Regions from separate parts of the Staphylococcus massiliensis genome, predicted to be linked through region 3. Evidence: riboswitches for the same ligand, from Rfam matches in the RefSeq annotation. Region 3 holds a riboswitch; each other region holds the start of a gene.
What was found. Region 3 has a riboswitch for S-adenosylmethionine ahead of ACF3N8_RS02220 (alpha/beta fold hydrolase family protein). Riboswitches for the same ligand answer to the same signal wherever they lie in the genome.

Region 1: it holds a riboswitch for S-adenosylmethionine, as region 3 does, so the genes downstream of both, metK (methionine adenosyltransferase) here and ACF3N8_RS02220 (alpha/beta fold hydrolase family protein) in region 3, are expected to answer to the same signal.
Region 2: it holds a riboswitch for S-adenosylmethionine, as region 3 does, so the genes downstream of both, ACF3N8_RS10105 (methionine ABC transporter ATP-binding protein) here and ACF3N8_RS02220 (alpha/beta fold hydrolase family protein) in region 3, are expected to answer to the same signal.

What each region holds. Positions count from the first base shown of each region.
Region 1 covers NZ_CP171119.1:1,340,756-1,348,244, forward strand. The annotation lists gene menE (o-succinylbenzoate--CoA ligase) at 1-684, shown strand, start outside; gene menC (o-succinylbenzoate synthase) at 674-1,669, shown strand; gene yidD (membrane protein insertion efficiency factor YidD) at 1,666-1,899, opposite strand; gene ytkD (RNA deprotection pyrophosphohydrolase) at 1,964-2,431, shown strand; gene ACF3N8_RS06590 (S9 family peptidase) at 2,412-3,182, shown strand; gene pckA (phosphoenolpyruvate carboxykinase (ATP)) at 3,227-4,816, opposite strand; SAM riboswitch class I at 4,974-5,087, shown strand; gene metK (methionine adenosyltransferase) at 5,199-6,401, shown strand; gene ACF3N8_RS06605 (NERD domain-containing protein) at 6,578-7,483, shown strand.
Region 2 covers NZ_CP171119.1:2,095,675-2,103,163, forward strand. The annotation lists gene ACF3N8_RS10090 (DUF1958 domain-containing protein) at 1-728, shown strand, start outside; gene gmpC (dipeptide ABC transporter glycylmethionine-binding lipoprotein) at 803-1,645, opposite strand; gene ACF3N8_RS10100 (methionine ABC transporter permease) at 1,666-2,325, opposite strand; gene ACF3N8_RS10105 (methionine ABC transporter ATP-binding protein) at 2,327-3,343, opposite strand; SAM riboswitch class I at 3,414-3,522, opposite strand; gene pheT (phenylalanine--tRNA ligase subunit beta) at 4,816-7,224, opposite strand; gene pheS (phenylalanine--tRNA ligase subunit alpha) at 7,211-7,489, opposite strand, start outside.
Region 3 covers NZ_CP171119.1:463,247-470,735, forward strand. The annotation lists gene dnaB (replicative DNA helicase) at 1-1,165, opposite strand, end outside; gene rplI (50S ribosomal protein L9) at 1,191-1,637, opposite strand; gene ACF3N8_RS02210 (DHH family phosphoesterase) at 1,634-3,601, opposite strand; gene ACF3N8_RS02215 (DUF2232 domain-containing protein) at 3,616-4,518, opposite strand; gene ACF3N8_RS02220 (alpha/beta fold hydrolase family protein) at 4,620-5,585, opposite strand; SAM riboswitch class I at 5,642-5,739, opposite strand; gene serS (serine--tRNA ligase) at 6,176-7,462, opposite strand.

The sequences.
Region 1 (7,489 bases), 880 kb from region 3:
GAACCTTATCGACTTGAAAAAATTCTGCTTGGTGGTGCTAAGTTATCGCAACACCTTGTTGATAAAGCGCTAGCATATCATTTGCCTATTTATAATTCGTTTGGGATGACTGAAACCTGTTCACAATTCTTAACTGCCTCACCGGCATTACTTAAAGAAGATAACGAAACTGTTGGTAAACCTAGTGAGAACGTAGAGGTGAAAATTTATCAACCGAATGAACAAGGGCATGGCGAGTTGCTCATTAAAGGCGACAACGTGATCGACCTCTATCTCTACCCGAATGATTATCAAGCGGTTTCTGAGGATGGATACTTTCATACTGGAGATATCGCGCGTATCTCTTATGATAAAGCTGTGTATATTTATGATCGTCGAAAGGATTTAATTATCAGTGGCGGCGAGAATATTTATCCAAATGAACTGGAACATGTGCTGAAATTACATGCAGACGTTGATGATGCGATGTGTATTGGTATCAATGACGACACCTGGGGACAAGTACCGATGATGTACTATATTTCTGAAAAGGATTTAAGTGAGGAAGCGTTACGTTCTTTCTTAAGTCACTATCTCGCTAAATATAAATGCCCTAAACAATTTAAGCGGGTTCGTCAATTACCTTATACCTCTACAGGTAAACTGATTCGTAAGCGCTTGGAGGATACGATTCATGAAGATTAAAAGCTTTCAATTTCACACGGTTTCACCTCAATTTAAGCATCAAATACGTACTCGTAAAGTTGAAATGACGCATCGAAAGACGCTCATACTTGAAGTAATCACGACTGACGATAAGGTGTATTATGGTGAATGTAATGCCTTTGAAACGGATTGGTATTTAAATGAAACGATTGAGGATGTTCGCTCTAAATTAACGGAATGGCTTAATAAAAATCAGCACCTGACATTTGATTCGTTTCAAGATGTGCAGCAAGCGTTAGTATCTTTAGAAGCTTTTCCAGCAGCGCGCGCAACACTTGTAATGGCGTTATATCAAGCATTTCATGAGATGCCTACGTTTAAAGTGCCTTTTGGTGCAACGGTAAGTGGAAATTTAGAGGAACACGTTTCTACAATTAAGAAGCTTAAACCGCAACGACTTAAATTGAAGTGGCATGATGACATACAAGACGATTTAACGTTACTTGATCACCATCACATCCATTGTCCAATCATTCTAGATGCGAACCAAACGCTTTCAATCAGCAACTTTCACACAATCGACCGAATCAATCGAGAGATATTATATATAGAAGAACCTTTCAAGCATTTAGATGACTTAAATCATATCTCGAAAGATTACAACATTGCGATAGATGAACATGCTTCAAGCTATAAAGATATAATGAACTATTTAAAGTACCCGCAAGTTAATACGGTGATCATCAAACCTTTTCGAGTTGGCGGCAATGATATTGCACTTGAACTTATTCAAACACTTCAACAAAAGGGCGTTCAAGTTGTAGTAGGTGGCATGTACGAACTAGGTTTAAGCCGCTATTTCACAGCGTTTCTCGCAAGTCATACAAAATACCCAGGTGACATTACGCCAGCTGGGTATTACTTTAAAGAAGATATCGTACATGAATCAGGCGTGCTTTCTAACGGTAACATCCAATTTCAGCCACCAAAGGTCGATGCACGCACATTAAACGATGAAGTCTAATGGTGATGTTTCTTTTTATTCGGAGGTACTGGGTCAAAGCCACCCTTATGAAATGGGTGACATTTACCAATTCGTTTAATACCTAACCAAGTGCCTTTAATCGCACCATGTTCTACGATTGCTTGGCGCGTGTACTCTGAACATGTGGGATAGAAACGACATGTAGGCGGCGTTAATGGTGAAATATAGTGTTGATAGATATAAACTAGAAATAAGAATACACGTTTCATATTATGCCTCCATGAATTATAATCAAACCAATCATACCATAAAATTATTTTAGGAGGTGCTGATGTGATTTTTAAAGACAAAGACAATACGCCAGTTCATGTGACATTTAAGTCCGATTCCGAGCCTTCAGACGGTGATCACGTCTTAGCATTTCCAATTTATCAGAATCAACTTTTGTTTACGAAACATCTTGAACGCGGCATTGAATTTCCAGGCGGTAAACGTGAGGCGGGTGAATCAAGCATTGAAGCTTTGAAGCGGGAACTGTTTGAGGAAACCGGTGCGACTATTGAGGCACATTATTTTATCGCACAGTATGAGGTCCTCGCTGAAAAGCCCTTTAAAAAAGATGTCTATGTAGTGCTGGTATCTGAGATCGTAGACAAAGCGGATTATTTAGAAACGTCCGGTCCAATTTTATTTAAGTCACCTGACGACGTACCCCATGAAGAACGCAGTTTCTTAATAGAAGATAAAGCGATTCTAAAATGTTTAGAAAGAGTGATTGAGCTTGGCTTTTACAAAATATAAGAAAATGCCAATCGCATTATCTACGCATGAAGCATACGAAGTTACATATGAGGTCGATGGGTTTCACGTCAAAGGTTTATTATTCAAGCCTTTAAAGGAAGCGCGTCGTATCGTAATGTATTTGCGGGGTGGTAAAGGTCAGGTTGGTAGAGTTCGACCTGCGCGCATGATGCAATTTATGAATGCTTCAACGGTTGTATTTGCGCCTTACTATAGAGGTAATAATGGTAGCGAAGGGCATGACGCCTTTGCTGGCGCGGACTTAAATGACGTTATAGAAGCGGCACATATTTTAAAGGAGATGTATCCCGAAACGCCACTACATTTAATCGGATTCTCAAGAGGTGGTATTCAAGGCTTATTAACATTTCAAGAAGTCGGTGCAACAAGCTATATCATATGGGGAGGCGTGTCGGACCTACGTTTAATGTACGAAGAGCGCGTTGATTTGCGAGGTATGATGAGACGCATGATTGGTCACCCTAAGAAGCAAAGCTCAGTTTATGATGAGCGTGAAGCTCTGAACGCAATAACACAGATGAGCCCTCCGATATTAATCGTACATGGTGGTGCGGATGAACAAGTGGGGATTCATCAAGCCTATCATTTGGAAAAGCACTTAAAACAAGTAGGCGCTACTTATGATACGTTATATCAATTGGAAGAAGGACATGTGCCTCGTCCAAGCGCTTTAAAAGATGTACTCAATTACATACAAGATTGGATGGCACAAACAGAATCAGAAATTTAAAAAAACCGAGACGCATAACGCGCCTCGGTTTAATTATGATTGAATTATTTAAAGCCACCGTCTTTTTCAAGATCAGCAGTTTCTTCACCGAATTTCTTGAAGTTTTCTTTGAAACGGTTTACTAAGTCTTTAGCTTGCTCATCATAAGCTTCTGCATCTGACCAAGCGTTCTTAGGCATTAAGATTTTAGATGGAACGTCTTCGATTTCTTTTGGAATATTTAAACCAAAGATGTCGTCTTGTTCATATTCAGCGTCTTTAAGTTCACCGCTAATAGCTTGGTTAACCATTTGACGTGTATATTTTAAGTCGATACGTTTACCATCGCCATACTTACCACCAGTCCAACCAGTGTTTACTAAGTAAACATCAACTTCGTGTTCGTCGATTAATTTACCTAATAAGTCAGCGTAAACTTTCGCGTTTAATGGTAAGAATGGAGCGCCGAAACAAGTAGAGAATGATGGTTCTGGTTCAGTAATACCACGTTCAGTACCAGCTAATTTAGAAGTGAAACCACTTAAGAAGTGATACATAGCTTGGCTCTTAGTTAATTTAGAGATAGGTGGTAACACACCGAATGCATCTGCAGTTAAGAAGATGATTGTGTTAGGGTGTGCAGCTTTTGATGGTACCACAATATTATCAATATGGTGGATAGGGTAAGCAGCACGTGTATTTTCAGTGTACTTATTATCATCAAAGTCAACGTCACCATGTTCATCAACTACAACGTTTTCTAAAACTGTACCATATTTTAAAGCACTATAAATTTGTGGCTCTTTATCTTTTGAAAGATTAATTGCTTTAGCGTAGCAACCACCTTCGATATTGAATACACCGTTTTCGTTCCAACCGTGCTCATCGTCACCGATTAATTTACGATCTGGATCAGCTGAAAGTGTTGTTTTACCAGTACCTGATAAACCGAAGAATAAAGCAACATCGCCTTTATCTCCAACGTTAGCTGAACAGTGCATACTCATGATATCGTTTTGTGGTAATAAGTAATTCATTACTGAGAAGATACCTTTTTTCATTTCACCAGCGTACTCAGTACCGCCGATCAAGATTGTTTTATGTTTGAATGATGTAATAATGAAAGTTTCTGATTTCGTGCCGTCTACTTCAGGGTCTGCTTTAAAAGTAGGGGCAGAAATAATTGTAAATTCAGGATTAATAGATTCTGCTTCCTCTACGCTTTCTGGGCGAATGAACATTGTTTTTGCAAATAAATTATGCCAAGCAAGTTCATTAACAACAGTTAATTTTAGCTCAGAGTCTTTGTCACTACCTGCATAACCATTGAAAACAAATAATTCATCTTTTTCATCTAGGTAATTAACGACTTTATCATAAAGATTTAAGAAAACTTCTTCAGAGATAGGTTGGTTAATATCTCCCCAATCTACTTCGTCAGCGATTTCAGGATCATCTACAATGAATTTGTCTTTAGGTGAACGACCAGTATATTTACCAGTTTTCATGTTGATAGCACCAAGTTCTGTTAATTCACCTTCATCTCTTTCTAAAATTTTGTTATATAATTCCGTTGTGCTTAATTGAAAATGAGACGTGTCTTTTGCTATAATGTCATCAATCTTCGTGTTATTCGTCCCCATGTCAATTGTCATATAGAATCCCTCCAATAGTTATTACGGTAATGTAAGCATTTACATGAAATTAGTATAACACATTTGTATTATTATTCCATGCTATTACTAGAGATTTTAAAGATTTTCATAAAATTGACAAGCTTAATAAACTTAGGTAGTATGTAGCTAACGGATTCTCTTATCCTGAGTGGTGGAGGGACATGGACCCAACGAAGCCCAGCAACCTCTTTTATCCTATATAAAAGAAAGGTGCCAAACCGTTTGCAGACAATAGTCTGAACGATAAGAGCGAATGGACGGATTAAGCCTTCTCTCTATCTTAATAGTGAAGAAGGTTTTTTTATTTAGCTCTATAAAATCAAAGAGAATTTTCGTAATATAAATTTTAAAGGAGTATAAAATGACTACTAACAGAAGATTATTCACGTCAGAATCTGTTACTGAAGGACATCCTGATAAAATTGCTGACCAAATTTCCGATGCAGTTTTAGATGAAATTTTAAAAGGCGATAAGAATGCGCGTGTTGCCTGTGAAACGACAGTAACAACAGGAATGGCGCTAATCGCAGGAGAAATTTCTACATCAACGTACGTCGATATCCCTAAAGTTGTACGCGAAACAGTTAAAGGCATTGGTTATACACGTGCTAAGTATGGATATGACTACAAAACAATGTCTGTATTAACTGCAATTGATGAGCAATCACCTGATATTGCTCAAGGTGTTGATCGCGCATTAGAATACCGTGATGACGATAAAGAACAAGAAATTGAAGCAACTGGTGCTGGTGACCAAGGTTTAATGTTCGGTTTCGCGACGAATGAAACTGAAACATACATGCCTTTACCTATCTATTTATCACACCAATTATCTAAACGTTTAAGCGATGTACGTAAGGATGGTACTTTAGCTTACTTACGTCCAGATGGTAAAGTACAAGTTACTGTTGAATATGATGAAAATCATAAACCAGTTCGTGTAGATACGATTGTTGTGTCATCTCAACACCATGAAGATATTGAGTTAAGTAAAATTGAAAATGATATAAAAGAACATGTTATTTATCCTGTCGTTGCTGAAAACTTAATTGATGCAGAAACGAAATTCTACATTAATCCTACTGGCCGTTTCGTAATTGGTGGGCCACAAGGTGATGCAGGTTTAACAGGTAGAAAGATTATTGTAGACACTTATGGTGGTTATGCGCGACACGGCGGCGGTGCTTTCAGTGGTAAAGATCCAACTAAAGTTGACCGTTCTGCTTCATATGCAGCACGTTATGTAGCTAAGAATATCGTTGCAGCAGGTTTAAGTGATAAGTGTGAAGTTCAACTCGCTTATGCAATTGGTAAGGCCGAGCCTGTATCTATTTCAATTGATACATTCAACACTAACAAAGTTCCTGAGCCGTTACTTGTTGAAGCGGTTCGAGATATCTTTGATTTACGACCAGCAGGTATCATTGAAATGTTAAATTTACGTCAACCAATCTATAAGCAGACTGCAGCATATGGTCATTTTGGACGTACTGACATCCAATTACCATGGGAAGAAATTGATAAAGTTGATGCATTAAATGCTTTTATAGAAAAAGTTAAATAGTTTTAACAAAAAATCATACGAAACTATCGAATGATAAGCTATATTCTATTATAATAGGGTATAGCTTATTTTAAATCAGATTGAGCCGTTAAAAATAGAAACATCATACATAGTTTACTTTGTAAATTGAATATTTCTGTTTGTCTGATTGTAGAAGAAAGGGAGCGTTTTATCATATGGCTTTAGATGCAATAAGCATTAGTTTAATTGTAGCAACACTACTTGCAATTATATTCTTTATCCTATTTCTCGTTGCGCTTAGCAGCAAAAAGAAAGCAAAACAAAAATTAGAGGATCAATATAACTCTAAACATTCAGAATTACATCAGAATCATGAAGAAGCTCTAGAGAAAGAAAGAATAGAAAATAAGAAAACGATTACGAAACAAAAAGAAGATTACGAAGCTACGGTAAATTCAAAAGATAGAGAAATTGATGCTTTAAAATTATTCTCTAAAAATAAAAGTGAGTATATCACTGACATGCGTCTTTTAGGTATTCGTGAACGCTTAGTAAATGAAAAGCGTATCCGTCCTGAAGATATGCATATTATGGCAAACATCTTTTTACCAAAGCAAAACTTTGAAGATGTTTCTAGAATCAGTCACTTAGTACTTACACGTACGGGTCTTTATTTAATCGATTCTCAACTTTTAAAAGGACATGTGTATTACGGTGTTAATCAGTCTCAATTTGGAAAGCTTCCAGTTATGGAACAAGTTTTCAACACGCTTGATTTAGAAATAACTGCACCACATACGATTGTTTTAGATCAAAATGATGATAAACATTCTTTATCTGTAGTTGATTACACAACACATATTACGAAAGTTGAACGTTTAGCTGAAACGTTAAAACGTGAATTAGATTTAAAATACCTACCAACAACGCTTTTATACTTTAACCCTAAATATGATGGCGCAGTAACAATCTCTAATTTCCAAGAGACGTCTCATACTCGCGCGTTAGTTGGACCTGAACAACTTAATGAATACTTTAATAAGTTCGTCTTCCACGGACGTATTCAATACAATGTTGAAGAACTGCAAGAAATTATGGATAAAATTGAAAGCTTCAATTAAATTGAA
Region 2 (7,489 bases), 770 kb from region 3:
CTGGTGCATCAAACGACTTACTAAAACCGTTTGAACCTATAGACTATAGGAAAGAACTTAAGACCTCTACGACTGCTGAAGATTTAAGTTTATTAATGCATCACTTGTTGAAAGACCATAAACAAGTATTGAATTACTCTAAATTGAATGCGGATGTTCAAAAAGGACGTAAAATGCGAACGACAAATTTATCTTTACCTGGAGAAAGTCGAGGATTTAAAGGTTCAGATGGTTTAAAAACTGGAACTAGCGATAATGGGTATAATTTAGCTCTCACAAATCATAAAGATAACTTAAGGTTAAATGTTGTCGTGCTCAATGTGAAACCATACCCTAGTGATGATGCTGAGAAAATGCGTCACACCATCGCAAATCGTTATGTTAAACAAATGAGAGAGAAATACGAATATAAGAAAGTCTTATCCAAAGGTAGACATGAAATTAATGATAAGGTGTATGATGTTAAAACAGATTTATATGATGTCGTACCTAAAAATATGAAAAATTACTCTTATAAGATTAATGAAGGACGTATTGAACTCGATTACGATCGTTCATTTATTAAGGGAACTAAAGCACCATCAGTTGGTGTAGAGAAAGTTGATACCCTTAAAGACAAAATCATGGACAATCTGTTATTAATTATCGTTTCGATTCTATTCTTGTTAACGTTCATACTCGCTATAACGTTATTTATCATGTATCGAATTTATAAACGAAGTAAGTAGAAGAATAATATAAAAATAAACGAGCCTAAGTATTCAATTGAGTACTTAGGCTCGTTTTTATATCTGCAATATAATTATTTTAAGCTCTTTTGAATTTTATCAATTTCATCTTGTTTAAGGTCGACGATGATTTCGCCATCTTTTGTATCTTCTTTTAACGCTTCTTTAGCTTCTTTTGAATGGTATAATTCAGCAATACGTTTGTATGTTTTGTTATCTTTGTCTTTAGTGTTTACAGCTATAAAGTTAATATAAGGCTTAGTTGCTTCACCTTTTGAACTTTCTAAGTAAATTGGGTCTTTCTTAGCATCTAGACCTGCTTTAGTAGCAACACCATTGTTAATTATAGAAATATCTACTTCATCTAGAGCTCTAGCAGTTTGTTGAGCATCAACTGCTTTAATTTTTAGATTTTTAGGGTTTTCTTTAATCTGTTTAGGTGAACCTGTTAAGCCAAAGTCTTTATCTAATTTGATCAGACCAGCTTTTTCTAAAAGTTTTAATGCACGTGCTTGGTTAGAAACATCGTTCGGAATGATGACTTGAGCACCATCTTTATTATCTTTAACGTCTTTGTGCTTTTTAGAATAGATACCTAATGGCGCAAGTACAGTCGTTCTAATTGGTGTGATATCTGTACCTTTATTCGCTTCTTGGAACTGATTTAAAAACGCAAAGTGTTGGAAAGCGTTCATGTCGATATCCCCATCTGATAAAGCCTTATTCGGAACATTATAATCAGAGAATTGTTTAATCTCTAAGTCAATATCTTCTTCTTTAGCAAGTTCTTTAACTTTCTCCCAAGCTTTAGTATCGTTCGATGCAACACCTACTGTAACTTTCTTACTATCACCTTTATTGCCACAAGCAGCTATAAATAAGATGATGACTAAACTTAATGCTAGTAATTTTTTCAATTTAAATTTCCCCTTTGTTATTAATTTTTCCTTACTTTTCTAGCGAGTAAATTACCTAATGATTGAATAAGTTGAACCATTACAACCAGAATGACAACGGTGATAATAATAACCATCGTGTCAAATCTTTGGTAACCGTATGCTAAAGCTAGGTCACCAATACCTCCGCCTCCAACAGCACCGGCCATTGCAGTCGCACCGATAAGTCCAATAATTGAAGTTGTCAGTGCTAAAATAAGTGAACCAAGTGCCTCTGGTAGTAAGAAATATCTTATGATTTGAAAAGGTGAAGCACCCATTGCTTGTGATGCCTCAATAACGCCACTATTCACTTCAAGTAAAGAGTTCTCTACCAAACGTGCGATGTAAGGTGCCACATAAACCGTTAAAGGTACAATGGCAGCTTCAGTACCAATTGACGTCCCCACAATAAGCTTCGTAAAAGGCACTATCGCAATAAGTAAAATAATGAAAGGTAATGAACGTAGTACATTAATAATTGGGTTAAGTAAATGATAAATAAATGTTTGCTCCCAAATACCACCCTTTTTCGTGATAACAAGTAAGATACCAAGAGGAACACCAATTAGCGCACCCAATACTAATGAAATAGAAACCATTAATAGCGTTTGATATAACGCTTCAAATAATTGTGAAACATCGATAGAAGAACCAAGCATGTTATATCACCTCTTCATATTCAATATTATGTATATTAAAGTAATCATAAGCCTTGTTTATTTGATCAGTAGGTTCGTTAAATCGTAGTGTTAAATAGCCTACTGAAGTACCTTGGATTTCTGTCATCGATGCGTAAATTAAATTAACATCTAAATTTAAGTTCCTAATAAGATGCTGTAATATCTGATCACCAATTTGCTTACCTTCAAGGTATAATTTGATATCTACAACATTTTGAGTAGAAGGAAGATGAGCTTTTAATGACTCAGGCAAGTCCGTTTTTATAATCGTTGAAATAAAGCTTTTAGCAGTTTCTGTTTGAGGATGGCCTAGTACCTTTAATACATCTCCATGTTCTATTACGCGCCCTCTTTCCATTACTGCGACCTTATTACAAATTTGTTGAATCACACTCATTTCATGTGTGATTAAAAGAATTGTGACATCTAAAGATTGGTTAACCTTCCTCAACAAATTTAAAATTGATTCTGTTGTTGAAGGATCTAACGCACTTGTCGCTTCGTCACAAAGAAGAATTTTTGGATCTGTTACGAGTGCACGTGCTATTGCTACACGCTGCTTTTGACCACCAGATAATTCATTCGGAAATTGTTTACCTTTATCTTCAAGACCAACAAAGGCTAACATTTCAGAAACCTTTTGATTGATGTACGATTTTGATCTCTTTTGAAGAATGAGTGGTATTGCCACGTTGTAAAAGACTGATTTTGAGTTTAAAAGATTAAAGTGTTGAAAAATCATACCGATATCTTTCTTTACTAAACGAAGTTGCTTGGGTTTGAGTTGATTCATTCTCTGGCCATCCACAATTACATCACCAGATGTTGGCTTTTCAAGTTGGTTAACTAGGCGTATTAACGTACTTTTACCAGCACCACTATATCCAATAACGCCATAAATATCTTTTTGGGCTACCTTTAAGTCAATATCCTTTAACGCCTGTATTTCTAGCGTATTTTTATAAAAGGATTTATTTACCCCTTTGAACTCTATCAATGTAATGCCTCCTTAAAACTAAAATAAAAAACCTATGGATAAGACAAGTCCATAGGTTCGAATACTACTTGTCTCATCTTTACAACTTCACGTTGCAGGAATTGGCACAGTTTTCAAAAACGATTGAGCCTGTTGCCGAGGTTTCAAAGGGCCTTTCCCTCCACCTCTCTGGATAAGATTCAGAATATTTAATTATCGGTACAACTAATCTTACTATATTACTCAAGATTGTCAATAGATTTTTTGAAATTTCAGAATATTTTTTGTCATGCCCTTGTATTTCGCGATTTCAGGCATTTTTAAATCCCTTTTTTTAAAAAGCCCTAGAATATAGTATTTATTTTTAATGCGTATTAAAATAACACCATCTTTTATTTTTTATTTATAATATAATTTAATCAATAAAAATGTAGCAACAGTTATGCGTTTACCTCCAGCTATTTATGTGTTGGTATTGGAGGTGGTACGATGAGAATTTTAATTGAATTAAGTATTGAAATAACTTTTAGTATTTCATTATTGTTTCAAGTAATTGTCATATGGTACTACGCAAGAAAGATTAAAAAATAAGCTAGCTAATGTGTGAGGACATTAGCTAGCAAGCTGTTGGTAAACATATAGTTGAACTTGTTTAACGCGAGTTCGATATGTTCTATATTTTTCCACCTAGTAAATCCTTTAAAATAGCTAGGTTTTTTTTATATTTTTATTATACACTGCTTAGTAATAAAAGTAAATGATTTTTATTTTATATTATTAATTGAAAATTACAACGTATTTTACTTGAATAAAAGAGGCTGAGACATAATACTACAATTCCCTTAAACAGCATGCTTTCCTGGGGCATGGCCGGAGCCTGTAGTCTCCTAAAGCCCAACTCGTATTTTCAATACGATAGTTGGACTTACAAAGAAGCTCAGGCTTCTTTGTTCATGAGGAAGAGCCCCGGCTTGCATAGCTTGTTAATTTGCTACGCAAATTTCTTTGCCAGGGCCCCGCCCTCTGAGTCAGCTGTTTTGAGAATTGTATGAAATAAAGCTTAAATGCTCTATTTCACGACTTATGTCCCAGACTCTTGGTTCACTCAATACATTTTACGAAAACTAAGGTGGAAAGGAGTAAAATATTTGATTTAAGTATTTAAATCACTATTGGTATTTCATTATTGTTTCAAAAAATTGTCATATGGTATTACGCAAGAAAGATTAAAAAATAAGCTAGCTAATGTGTAGAGACATTAGTTAGCAAGCTGTTGGTAAACATATAGTTGAACTTGCTTAACGGGAGTTCAATATGTTCTATACTTTCCACCTAATGGTTTCAACAAAAATGGATGGGTGTTTTATATTTACATAATACACCATTCATTTATAAATGTAAACAATATTTATTTTATATTACAGATCACGAATAAAAAAACATAAATATTAAAAAAAGAGCTCGGGCATGAACCCAAACTCTTATAGCTCTAATTAACCACGTAATGTAGCACCATTATTTTCAAGTGCTTCTAGAATACCATTATGCACTTGCGTAACTTGTTCTTCAGTAAGTGTTTCTTCTTTATTTAAGTAAGATAATCGTATCGCTACAGACTTCTTACCTTCTTCCATATGTTCACCTTGATAAACATCGAAGACAAGCGCATCTTGAAGGATATCTTTGCCATTATCTTTAATAATTTTAACTAGTTCTGCACCTTCTACATCACGATCAACCACTAAAGCAATGTCACGAGTTACGCCTGGGAATTTAGGAATAGGTTCATAATTAATATAGCCTACAGATGTTTCCATAAGTTTATCGTAATTGATTTCAAAGACATACGTACGTTTTAAGTCGTAATCTTTTTGTACACTTGGGTGTAACTCACCGATAAATCCTACTACATCGCCGTCTAATAAAATTTCAGCTGTACGTCCTGGATGCAAGCCATCAATATGAGCTTTTTGATAATCGAATGTTAGATCGAGCTTTTCAGCTACACGCTCTACAACACCTTTTACTAAGAAGAAATCAACTTCTTCTTTCTTTTGTTGCCATAGATTTGACACATACTCACCCGTCATAATACCACTTAGATATTCGACTTCGTCCGGCAATTGGCCTTTTCCATTACTGAAAAATACGCGACCAATTTCATAAAGCATGACGTCATGATTCTTACGTGCCACGTTATAACTTGCAGCATCAATTAAATGAGGTAATAAACTTTGACGTAACGTAGAATGCGCTTCACTCATTGGCATTAGTAGCTGTGTTGTATCTTTATCAGACATACTAAAATCTTTAGCACGCGCTTCGTCAACGAGTGCATATGTCATCGCTTGATTTAAACCAGCACCCTCCATCGTTTGCTTAACAAGACGTGTCTTCATTTGACGGTCAGTTAAACTACCAGATGTAACATCTTCAAAGACAGGTAACGTTGACGGGATTTCATCGTAACCGTAAATACGTGCAACTTCTTCAATTAAGTCAGCATGGATGGTAATATCACGACGTCTTGAAGGGACATGAATCTTAACAGCGTCCCCTTCAGATTTCTCAGCTTTAAATCCTAACTGTAGAAACACATCGATGATATCTTGATCATTTAAATTTAAGCCAATTGTATCGTTAACCTTCTTAGGCGTAATTTCAATCGTCTTCGTTAACGCACCTAATGAACCATCTGACACACGCGCTTTAAGGACCTTACCGCTTGCATACGTTTCTAATAAATAACAAGCACGGTCTACCGCTTCATCAACAAACTCTAAAGCTAAGCCCTTTTCAAAACGACTCGAAGATTCACTGCGTAGGTTTAAACGACGTGACGTATGACGGATTGATACAGCGTCGAAGATAGCACCTTCAATTACGACATTTGTAGTTTGGTTTGTCACCTCTGAAAAGTCTCCACCCATTACGCCTGCTAATGCGATAGGTTCTTGTCCATTAGTAATTACTAAATCAGAAGTCAATAACGTTCTTTCTTTATCATCTAAAGTTGTCATCGTTTCATTATCACGAGCTTGACGTACGACAATTTCTTTCGAACCGATTCGATCTTGATCGAACATATGAAGAGGTTGACCGTATTCAAGCATTACGTAATTCGAGATATCTACGACATTATTAATCGGACGAATGCCAGCTTTCATTAAGCGCGCTTGCATCCACATAGGTGATGGTGCCACTTCTACATTTTTAACGACACGCGCACTATAATAAGGAACCTTGTCTTGAGCTTCGATACTTACTGATAATTCTTCAGAAGCCTGTTCATCTAATTCGTTAGATTGAGTTTCAGGCTTATGAATCTCTGTTTGATAAAGTGCTGCGGTTTCGTAAGCTGTACCGATCATACTTAAAGCATCTGCACGGTTAGGTGTTAAATCAAACTCCATCACTTGGTCATTTAAATATAATGCATCTAAAGCATTCGTTCCAGGTTCAACTTCTGTAGGAAATACGAAGATACCTTCTTCTGCTTCTTTAGGAACAACGTTCGAATTTAGACCAATTTCTTGTAAAGAACAGATCATACCTTCTGATACTTCACCACGTAATTTAGCACGCTTGATTTTAATGCCACCTGGCAAGCGACCACCTACTGTCGCTACGATAACATGTTGCCCTTGATCAATATTTTTGGCACCACAAACGATTTGAACTGGCGCCTCTTCACCAATATTCACTTTACAAATACTTAGCTTATCGGCGTCAGGGTGTAGAGATTTTTCTTCTACATAACCTACCACTAAATTTTTAATCCCTTGTGAAAAGTCATGTAAAGCATCTACCTCAATTCCTGAACGTGTGATACGCTCTGCTAATGCTTCAGTTGTTACATCTATTTCAACATATTGTTCTAACCACTCTTTAGATACGAGCATTTTCGTCACCTCTATCTTCTACTGATTTAAATTGTTCTAAGAATCGTACATCGTTCGTATAGAAATGTCTGATGTCTTCAATGCCATACTTCAACATAGCAATACGGTCAGGACCCATACCGAACGCAAAGCCAGTATATTTATTTGAATCAAAGCCTGCCATTTCTAACACATTAGGGTGAACCATGCCTGATCCTAAGATTTCAATCCAACCTGATTGTTTACAAACGTTACAACCTTCTCCGCCACACTTGAAGCAAGATAC
Region 3 (7,489 bases):
TAGACCCTGATTCACGAATATCACTCATCATAGGTCGTTTATCTTGTCGCTGTTCAACACCACGTGATAACTGACTGAGTGCAATCACAGGGCACTCCATCTCTCTTGCGATAGCTTTCAATGTACGCGAAATCTCTGACACTTCTTGTTGACGGTTATCTGACATACGAGAACCGCTTCCTTGAATCAGTTGTAAGTAGTCGATCACAATCATATCGAGGCCGTGCTCTTGTTTAAGACGACGACACTTTGATCTAATATCTGTGATTCGAATACCTGGCGTATCATCGATGAAAATCTTCGTACGTGACAACTTACCGACTGCAATCGTGAAACGATTCCAATCTTCTTCAGTCATCGTACCGGTACGTAAACGGTTTGAGTCTACGTTACCTGAACTACAAATCATACGCGTTGCGAGCTGGTCAGCACCCATCTCTAGTGAAAAGATACCTACCGTAAATTGATCTTCGTGTGTCGCAACCTTTTGCGCAATATTTAGTGCGAAGGCAGTCTTACCGACAGATGGTCTTGCTGCTAAGATGATTAAATCATTGCGGTTAAAGCCCGCTGTCATATTATCTAAATCACGGTACCCTGTTGGGATACCAGGTGTTTGACCACTATTCTGATCAAGCAATTCTGCATTATCGTACACATCACCTAAGACGTCACGAATATCTTTAAAGCCGTCACTCTCACGTGTAGACGAAATATCAAGAATACGTTTTTCGGCGTCATTTAACACGACTTCTAAATCTAACTCATCATTATAACCATCATTTGCGATACTCTCAGCAACATAAATCAACTTACGCTTAATCGCATGCTTAATTACGATGTCGATATAATGATCGATGTTACGAGTTGTAGGTAAGTTATTCGCAAGTTCAGCGAGATATGATGGTCCACCTGACTCACTGAGCTTACCTTCAGTCGTGAGTTGTTCGAGTAATGTAACGATGTCGATCTCTTTGCCGTCTTCATTTAAATTCATCATGGCACGGAAGATGTGTTGATGTGCCATACGATAAAATGACTCAGGAAGTAAGACTTCCTGAGTTGTTATAATCAGTTCTGGATCAATGAGAACTGCACCAAGTACAGACTGCTCTGCTTCATTGTTATGTGGCATTTGATTTTGTTGTTGATACATACCATCCATACGGAGCACCTCATTACCTTACGTATTATTTTTCCACTGTGTGAACGCGTAATGTACCTTCTACTTCTTTGTGAAGTTTAATTGGTACGTTCGTATAACCAAGTGCGTGGATACCATTTGGTAAATCCATCTTACGTTTATCTACTTTGATATCATGTTGGTCTTTAAGTGCTTCAGCGATTTGTTTCGTGCTCACTGAACCAAATAATTTACCGCCTTCACCTGATTTAGCCGTAACTTCAACTTCTAATTCACTTAAACGTTCTTTTAACTTTTTAGCGTCTTCTAATTCTTGTTGTTTTTCTTCTTCTTTACGTTTATTTTGTTGTTCTAATTGTTTTAAGTTACCTGGTGTTGCTTCAACTGCTAAGTTCTTTTTTAAAAGGAAGTTATTCGCATAACCTACTGGTACGTCTTTAACTTCGCCTTTCTTACCTTTACCTTTAACATCTTCTGTGAAAATTACTTTCATGATTCGTCACTCCTATTCATCTGTTCTGTAATTGCTTCTTGAAGTTGTGCGATTGCATCTTCTATATTTGAATCTTTAAGTTGTGTTGCAGCATTTGTTAAATGTCCGCCGCCACCTAATGCTTCCATCGTAAGTTGCACGTTAATTTCACCAAGCGAACGTGCTGATATACCAATTAAGTTCTCTTCACGTTTCGCTACCACATAGGATGCCTCAACGCCATCAAGACTTAATAATTCGTCTGCCGCCTGAGCGACTGTTACCGGATGATAAATCTTTTCGTCAGAGCCATGTGCGATTGCTACGCCATGATCTTGTAATTCTACCGTACGAATTAATTCAGAACGATTAATATACGTATCAATATCATCCTTTAAGAAATGTTGCGTCAGAATTGTATCTGCACCGTGTGCTCTTAAATAGCTTGCTGCATCAAAAGTCCTAGAACCAGTACGTAGTGTAAAGTTGCGTGTATCTACAATAATACCTGCAAACATCACTGTCGACTCTAAACGTGTTAAACGTTGTTCTTTAGGTTGATACTCAAGCAATTCTGTAACAAGCTCAGCAGTCGAACTTGCATAAGGTTCCATATAAACAAGTAATGGGTTTGATATGAAACTATCACCACGTCTGTGATGGTCAATAACCACACGACGGTTTGCTTTATTTAAAATATTTTCATCAAGAACCATTTCTGGTTTGTGTGTATCTACAACAACGAGGGTTGTCTTAGATGTCATGATATCCCAAGCTTCATCCGATGTAATAAAGCGTTCTTTAAGTTCTGGTTTCTCATCAATTTCATTCATTACTCGGCGTAATGTTGGGTCTATATCTTCTTCATTTAATACGATATATGCATCAAGGTTATTCATCATCGCAAATCGTGATACCCCGATAGCTGCACCGATTGCATCAAGGTCAGGTCTCGTGTGACCCATAACAATCACTTTGTCACCTTCCATTAAAATGTCTTTTAAAGCGTGAGAAATAACACGCGCACGAACTCGCGTACGTTTCTCCATCGGGTCAGTCTTACCGCCATAGAAACGAACGTTACCATTCATATTCTTGATGGCAACTTGGTCACCACCACGACCTAGCGCTAAGTCTAAGCCTGATTGTGATAATTCACCTAAATCAATGAGGTTATCTGAACCTTCACCGATACCAATACTTAATGTAAGTTGTGCACGGTAACCGACACTCTTTTCACGAAGTTGACTTAAAATATCAAAGTTCGTATCTTCAATTTCCTTTAAGATACGATGGTTTAAGTATGCGACAAACTGGTCTGAGCTATAACGTTTAAAGTAAACGTCATGCTCTGTTGCCCAGCGGTTAATCACTCTTGTAACCATTGAGTTGATTTCTGAACGTTGTGTGTCGTTCATATTCTGCGTGATTTCATCATAGTTATCTAGGAAAAGCGTTGCAATGATTGGACGCTGATCTTCAAATAATTGAGAAGTCTGTACCTCTTCAGTAATATCGAAGAAATAAAGTACGCCTTCCTCTTCTGCGTGACTAACACGGTAGTGATATGGTTCGTCTGTAATTTCGATTTCTTCTGTCTTTTCTAATTGCTTTAAAATATTAGGATAAACCTCATTAATCGGATCCGAAATGACGTTACGATCAATGCGATCATGCATAAATTGGTTTAACCACTCGATTTGGTCATTTTCATCGAGAATGACGATACCAATCGGCAACGTCTTTACTGCTCTATCACTCGTTCCACATATTTCACCACTTAGTTGATTGACGTATTCGTCCATCTTCTTGTAAGCGTGTCTTAACATGAAAGCTGTAATGATAATCATTACGATAAGACCAATCGTTACAAATAAAGCCAATAACGGCCTAAATATGAACCATATAACAACGATAGCGATCGATGTAATCACCATTAAAAGATAAGGGATTAACAGTGACTTTTTAGTGGTTTGACGGTTCATTTTGTCACCTCAAATCATTTTTTAATGAAGCCTTTTAAATTTATACCTAAATCTAACATTCCAATGAGTCTCGTAATCGGATAAAAGATAACACCTAAAATCACGAAAATAACGGATACCGCTGTAGGGAATCGTTTCTTGTGCGCGAAGTAATGTATTAAACTTAATCCTTGAATAAACATAACTAATTGTAACATAACTTGTAAGTTCAATAGAATGCTTGTCCATGTGTTAATTTCCGTTGTAAACATCATACCCAATAATACGACAAAATATATCCACAAGAATGAGCGGTTCATTTCCCATGAATACAAGGGTTTGAATGATGGTGTTGCAATCTTAAATTCACGTAACATTGGAAAAGTGATGAGTAGATTTAAAAATACAATGAATATGATAAAAAGTACTAAAAATGATGGGAAAGACGCACTTAAGGTATGAATACTATTTTCTAACATATCCATTGACTCTTTAGACACATCACTTACTTTTTGCGCTTCTTTCATTAATGATTCTAACGGTTTAATCATTTGATATGTGAGTGGAATCATTTTTATACTTTGTAAAATCATGATAACCACTAAAGTGATCAGACTTGATATAAATGAAGCTAAGTAAAAAATGCGTTCCTTTGATGCGCGTTCTTTTAACAATTGACCGATCACGGCACTTAAAATAAAGATGATAATTACAATACTTAATGCAAAGACACTTTTCGTAAGCGTTGTAATTATCACCGTGATTAATGCACTCATGCCAAATGATGGAATTGATTTGTGCCATAATACGATACCTGGAATTGTTGCAAATAAAAGTAACAATACGCTAAGCCATGGTACGAAGCTTAATATTATAGCTAAGACAATCATGACACTTGTAGCAATCATCGTTGCTTTAACATCTATTTTCGAAAACAATAATGCCACTTCCAAACTTTATAATCTTTAATCTCTATTCTACAATCTTTAGCGTTGTTATACAATTGTAGTATATTGATTTACAAATCATCAAATTCGGTTTATTTACGCTTATTTCGCGTTACTTTTAAAAAATGATATAAGTTGGGTGCCCATATATTGAAGTTCAATAAAAATCCATCATGACCTACGTTGTCAGGCACATAGAAATGCCTATGATATTTAAATCGTTTCCCTACGTGATAGACGTCTTCGTTTGGATACAATAAATCGTCTTTAAATCCTACTGTGAGGACTTTAGTTTCGAGCGATTTGAAGACTGCATCAACATCTTCACGGCCTCTATCAATATTATGACTGTCTAAGACGTCGAGCAGTGTCAGGTAACACTTCAAATCGAAGCGTTCCTTGAATTTGTCTCCTTGATACTTCTGGTAACTTACCACTTCTTCAGGCGTAAAATTTTCTTCGTAAGACTTTGAAGATCGATACGTTAAGAACCCAATTTGTCTTGCTAAACTTAGCCCTTCCTTACCCGCTAAATGTATACTTTGTCTCGCTATCTCATTGAATGCGCGGCTATATGAAGATGTCTTACACGTTGAAGCGAGAATTACGGCTTTCTTAACGTTAAACTGGTTATTATATAGCAGTTCTATCGCTTGCATACCACCTAAGGACGCTCCGATTAAGATATCAATCGTTTTAAACCCTAAGTGTGAAATACCGATTTCAATCGCGCGAACGATATCTCGTATCGTTAATCTCTCTGGAAAAGCACGCTCAGTTAATGCTGAACTTGAACCAAATGGACTACCTATAACATTGAACGTTAAAAATTGATAATCATGTACAGGCATATATCCCCCATCAATGATTTCTCGCCACCAGCCTGGATCATCATCTGTACCATAAGTTAGATGGTTTCCTGTAAGCGCATGGCAAATGAGGACGAGTGGTTGACCCTTGTAGCCTACGTGCTCGTATCTGAGTTTAAGATTTTCTATTGTTTCACCTGATTCAGTTGTAAATTCACCTAAATGTAACGTATCTACTGTATAGTTCATTCCAAAACCTCCTTGCATATTAAAAAAACACCTTACTCGATTGTAAGGTGTTTGTAGACTTATCAATCGAATGAACGTTGGTTGTAGCACCGTGTCTTGAGATCGGTTGCTGAAGTCTCATCGGGCCAAGTCCCTCCACTTCTCTTAATAAGCAATATGAAATTGATTAAGTTAATCATAACTTATATGGCTTTATTATTAAAGTGATATGTCAAAATATTCTGATAAAAATTACTTTATAGCATCCTTAGTTACACTTCCGTTTGTCTGAAGTAAGACAAACGTCATACTCGGAAAGCTAATATTATGGCGTTTTATTGCTTGTGAATTTTTACTCGAAAATTTAGACTTCCCTGATATTTTTAGACACCCTTCAAACTCCCCTACCCCACCAGGGGGGGTTACTTAATTTAAATAAAACCCTTGATTTAAAGGGCTTTTAAAAAAGAGGCGACCTTAAAAGCAACCTCCCCTCTTCTTAAGTACAATTCATCTTTAATGTCTTAGCAATGATAAAAAAAGAAAGCAACTAGATCGATTCGTAACCGATCTAGATGCTCCTGTTAAAAGCCATTTATAATGTTTAAGATTTATTTATTGATTGGTTCAATCTTAGTTTTACCACCCATGAATGGAACAAGCGCTTCAGGGATTGTAATAGAACCGTCTTCGTTTTGATAGTTTTCAACGATAGCTGCGAACGTACGACCTACTGCTAGACCACTACCATTTAATGTGTGTGCAAATTCTGGTTTAGCATCTTTATCGCGTTTGAAACGGATATTTGCACGGCGTGCTTGGAAGTCAGTTACGTTAGAGCAAGAACTGATTTCTTTGTATTCATTGTAGCTTGGTAACCAAACTTCTAAGTCGTAAGTTTTGCTTGCGCCGAAGCCGATATCACCTGTACATAAGATTACACGACGATATGGTAAGCCTAATTCTTCAAGGATGCTTTCAGCGTTCTCAGTCATTTCTTCTAAAGCATTCCAAGAATCTTCTGGTTTCTCGAAACGTACTAATTCAACTTTGTCGAATTGGTGTAAACGGATAAGACCTCTAGTGTCACGGCCTGCAGAACCCGCTTCACTACGGAAACAAGCTGACATTCCAGTGAATTTCTCAGGTAAGACACCTGGTTGGATAACTTCGTCACGGTAATAGTTTGTTAAAGGTACTTCAGCAGTTGGGATTGTGTAAAGACCTTCTTTTTCAACTTTGAATAAGTCTTCTTCGAATTTAGGTAACTGACCAGTACCATACATTGAATCAGCGTTAACTAATTGTGGTACCATCATTTCAGTGTAACCGTTTTGAGTTGTATGTTTAGTAAGCATGTAGTTCATTAAAGCACGTTCAAGTAACGCACCATCGTTTGTTAAGTATACGAAACGTGCACCAGAAACTTTTGCAGCACGTTCAAAGTTAGCCATCTTAAGATCTTCTACTAAGTCCCAATGAGCTTTGTAATCGAAGTCGAATTCACGTGGCGTACCCCATTTTTTAACTTCAACGTTGTCTTCATCTGAATCACCTTCAGGTACATCGTCATGAATGAAGTTTGGTATACGTGCTAATTTATCTTCAATTTCAGTTTTAACTTCTTTTAATTTAGCGTCTAAGTCTTTGATTTTGTCGCCAACTTCACGCATAGCTTTAATCGCATCATCCGCGTCTTCTTTATTACGTTTTTTCTGAGCGATTTCTTCACTTGCTTTGTTACGCTCAGCTTTAAGTTGTTCAGTTTCGTTAATGTATTCACGGCTTTTTGCATCAAGCTCTAGAACTTCATCAACAACACTAGGCTCCATACCTCTTAATCTAACTTTTTCTTTAACGTAATCAGGTTCATTTCTAAAAACTTTAATATCTAACATCTTCTAAAAACACCCTTTCAAATTTAT